DNA from 2 places in the Acetobacter oryzifermentans genome. Region 2 is predicted to be linked to the other one. Evidence: riboswitches for the same ligand, from Rfam matches in the RefSeq annotation. Region 2 holds a riboswitch; the other holds the start of a gene.
The links. Region 2 has a riboswitch for cobalamin ahead of WG31_RS11395 (DUF1636 family protein). Riboswitches for the same ligand answer to the same signal wherever they lie in the genome.
Positions count from the first base shown of each region.

Region 1: it holds a riboswitch for cobalamin, as region 2 does, so the genes downstream of both, WG31_RS08150 (Rieske 2Fe-2S domain-containing protein) here and WG31_RS11395 (DUF1636 family protein) in region 2, are expected to answer to the same signal.

Region 1 covers NZ_CP011120.1:1,732,580-1,734,780, reverse strand. Annotated here, with positions in the region: gene WG31_RS16175 (hypothetical protein) at 119-247, opposite strand; cobalamin riboswitch at 231-462, shown strand; gene WG31_RS08150 (Rieske 2Fe-2S domain-containing protein) at 790-1,884, shown strand; gene WG31_RS08145 (hypothetical protein) at 1,881-2,201, shown strand, end outside.
Region 2 covers NZ_CP011120.1:2,410,450-2,412,650, forward strand. Annotated here, with positions in the region: gene cobW (cobalamin biosynthesis protein CobW) at 1-626, opposite strand, end outside; gene WG31_RS11395 (DUF1636 family protein) at 623-1,051, opposite strand; cobalamin riboswitch at 1,235-1,468, opposite strand; gene WG31_RS11400 (MarR family winged helix-turn-helix transcriptional regulator) at 1,674-2,141, shown strand; gene WG31_RS11405 (FUSC family protein) at 2,131-2,201, shown strand, end outside.

The DNA.
Region 1 (2,201 bases), 680 kb from region 2:
AACCCGTGAGCAGAAATGATTTGATTTCATCAATACATCAATATTGTTCATGGACTAATGTGGCTGCATTGTCTCAGGAAAAGACGCAGTCAGAAACTGATTGGCGTAATGTTTGTTTTCAGGGCATCAGCTCAATCCGGTCTCGGTCTACATGCGAAAAACTGATATCTGCCTTTCGCAGCTCCAGAATGTTCCAGCTTGCACGTAGGATGCGTTTGGCGGCATGGTGCAGGAGCAAACGCTTCAATGGTCCCGCGCAAGCGGGGTAATAGGGAATTCCGTTATGTTCTGGTCAGACAATCGGCCGGAAGCAAAGTCGGAGGCTGCTCCCGCAACTGTAGGCGGTATGCCGCTGGTTCGTTCACTTTGAACGTGGACCACTGTTCTCATAGGAACGGGAAGGTTGGAACCAGTTGGCCATGATCCGTGAGCCAGGAGACCTGCCATTGCTCAGCCACCAACCGTCGGGCGGGATGACCGAAGGGAGGAGAGAATATATGCCTGTCTGCCTCATGCCTCGGTCACTCCTGATGAATCAGGCGATGGACTCTTTTCAGGTCAGGGGGGCTGACCCCATTATTTCTGGCCGATATACGAATGACGCTTTTGTGCTGCAAACAGCATTAGTTCGTTAGACACTTCAGAGTCAGTCACCGGACAATCATGCATTCTGTCCGATAATTGATAACGGGTACACTTGCTCAGACAAAATGTGAGAGACGACACGATGCTCCATGACGAGGCGTTGTATTGTTTCCTTTGCGCTGAGCCAGTTGAAAAGCCGAGGCAATGGAAAACGAACTTCACCAAATTTCAGATCATTCAGCGTGCGCGGTACAGATTGATTTAAGACGTGTCAGAACCAACCCGAACTTCTGGTATCCTGTCGCTTGGTCCCGTGAATTGGGACGGGAAAAGGCAATCGATGTCCGGTTTGCAGGACAGCATATCGTCGTCGTGCGCCCCAAAAGCGGCATTCCTTATGCTCTAGATGGCCTTTGCGCCCATCGGCAGGTTCTGCTTGGCAAAGGAAACGTCCATGGTGACCTGATAAGCTGCGTTGCTCATGGTCTGAGATATAACCGGGACGGCCAATGTGCTTCGCCGAATGTTTCAGCCGAAGCGCAATGTCTGCGTCTCAAAAGTTGGGCCTGCCGCGAAAAAGATGGGCTTATTTTTGTTTTCATGGGAGACCAGTCTCTTGCGGCGACGACCTCGCTTCCTGATTTTCCAAGGGTGAGAGACAGGCGCTATCGCACGCGGCGCTTCGGGCAGGTGGTGAACTGTCATTACAGTTTCATGCATGAAAATCTGATGGATATGAATCATCAGGTTTTGCACAGTCGGTTGGTCGGGAAAATGAAGCCTCGGTTCCTCGGAATGGATCACGGAGAGGATTTTGTGGAGGCCCGCTACACTTTTGCACGAACCGGCGGCAAACAGCCTTTGAGCGAGGCGCTGATCTACGGCCAGAGACGCCGTGATGGTCGGGATTTTGCCTACCGGGATGTCATGACCATCAGGACACAATATCCTTACCAGATCCTGCGTATTGAAACGCAAGGGATTGAGGAACCCGTGATGGAGTTATGGATATCTTATGTGCCGCAGGATCGTGAGGAGCTGACCAACCGTGTTTTCGGTCTGTTGTCGATCAAACGACTGAAAGTGCCTTTTTTACTGGATATTGCCTGGCCAATACTGGTCGCATTCACGGAGCGCGTCTTCTTTGAAGATCGCGAGATTGTCGAGCTGGAACAGGCTGCATGGAAAGACCTCGGTGGAGATCACAATCGGGAAGTCTTCCCGGTTATCAATCAACTTCGTGATCTGCTCAGGCGATGTGGTCAGGTGCCAGAGAGTGTAGAAAAGACGGCCCCATGAGATTGCCTTTTATCGCGCCACCTTCCCATGCTTTTCATCCTTTGCTGGAAAAGATCATTCTTCTGGCGCCTGATCGAACCTGTGTCATTTCTTTGCTGGAGACAGATGCGGCTTTACCTGAAGAAGAACAATTGCAGCAGAATGGCTATGATCTTTTCCAGATGACTGTTTCCAATCTACCAACAGACCACCAGATGCGTGGTGACTATCTGGAAGCACATTTCAGGCCGCTTCTCGATACAGCGATAGAAATGGCGATGGCGCTGACTGACAGGCCAGCGCACGTGCCGGAAGCAAGTTACGTGCAAACCTATATA
Region 2 (2,201 bases):
ACTGGGCGTGGTGCCGTGTGGCGGATTTCATCTTCAACACGTGTCAGCGCATCTGCATCCAGCAGATCTGTCTTGTTCAACACCACAAGATCTGCGGCATTAATCTGATCTTCAAAAACTTCTGCTAATGGGTTGTCATGATCCAAAGAAGGATCTGCCGCACGCTGCTGGGCAATAGCTTCAGGATCATCTGCAAAACGGCCTGCTGCCACTGCTGGTGCATCTACTACCGTTATCACGCCATCAACTGTCATGCGGTTACGCACTGTTGGCCAACCAAAAGCCTTGAGCAATGGTTTAGGCAGTGCCAAACCAGATGTTTCAATAACCACATGTTCCGGTGGATCAGCCCGATCTAGCAGAGCTTCCATGATTGGCAGAAAATCATCTGCTACCGTGCAGCACAAGCAACCGTTGGTCAGCTCTACAATGTCATCTTCCTTGCAGCCTTCCACTCCGCATCCGCGCAGGATTTCCCCATCAATGCCAAGGGAACCAAATTCGTTCACCACCACGGCAATACGGTGCCCTGCAGCACGCTGAAGCAGATTACGCAAAAGGGTTGTTTTACCTGCCCCTAAAAAACCAGTGATAATGGTTACAGGCACGCGAGATGCGATTGTCATGAAGGCTCCTGTTCATCATAAAGTTGTGCGGGAACACGCCCCAACACCATATTGGAAAGAGATGCCGGACGGCGCGAAGGCATGACTGTTCCCCGCGCAGACTTTGCATAGAGTTGGGCATAAGCCAGCAGATCTTCTGCTTTTTCTGTACCCAGATGTCCTAATAACCATGTCCAACGCTCTGGCATAGCAATGGCTGCAGTGCATCCGCGATCGCAGGCTGCCAAACACTGAACCTGACGCAGCAGAACGGGAGCTTCCTGCCCAGTAGCTTCTGCTTCCTGCACCAAGGCCTGTAAACGTGCATATAGCTGGGCACCCGGCGGTTGATCCATAGCAGGCCCACCGCGCCGACACGTGACACACACATGCAAAACAGGACGATTCTGAAGTGATTTTTGAGAAAAATCGGGAGCTTCGGCCATGCTGTATCCCTGAAATAACCGCCATTCTCAAAGAACAGCCGCTTGACGGGGTGCAGACACCCGGCGCCTCTACCTCAGAGATAAGCAGAGGAAATATACCCTATGGTACATCTATGCCTGCCGGGCACCCCGCCAGCAGCAACGCCAGAACTTAATAATAACTAAGACCCACCAACATGCTTACGCATACTGGCACCAATGGCAGGTTTCCTGGCTTGTACCCACATAATACCCCAGCCATAGGCCAGAACATAAAACGGCGCTCCCTACCTTCCCAGCCTGCATGCAGACCAGTGGTTGAGGCCCGAAAGCCCTTACGGAACACCATGGGTAACTTACAGTTGCGGGGGCAGCGACGGCCTTGCACCGTTCTTCCCTTTTCATCCCGTAAAGGACACCATTAGCCGGTGCACAATGCGCATAAGCGGCCTTTGCTTTCAACCCGCAGTTTTATGACCTCACAACTTTAAGCTCTACCATCCGAAACAGGAGTGAGGCTTCACGCTAATGTTCCTGTGCTTTGTAGCTTTATTTCCATTATTGACGCGCAAAACAGCTATGTTATATTCGTATGAATATACTTTATATATCAAATATTCTTTAGCTAACTAATGAGGATTCCATGACTTCTCCACGCGTTCTGCCCACACTGGATGAAACGCGTTTTTCAGACATGGCGCTTACCTTCCGTATTATGCGGTTAGCCACAGTCTGGCGCACGCAACTGGACAGGGCCTTGCGCCCCCATGGCATGACATTAGCCAGTATGCGCCCGATGGCTTATTTGATGATGATGCCCGATGGAGCCACGCAAAGTGATCTTGCAGCCGCCATGAACGTGGATTGTTCTGCACTGGTGCGTATTCTGGATTTGTTGGAAAAACAAAAGCTGATCACACGCCAACAGGATATGCAGGACCGGCGCGCCAAAAAGCTTGTGCTCACACCTGCAGGGCAAGAAAGATGTGTGTTGTTTCACACTATTTCTGCACAGCTTGAACAGAATGTCCGCCAGAACCTCACGGAAGACCAAGTGCGTAGCTTAATTCATGATCTTTCCTGCATGCTGGAAACACATCATGAACGCTAGATCCGAGCAAAGCAGTAACACACTATCTTCCTTTAACGCTGTGTTCTCCCGCTGCTTACC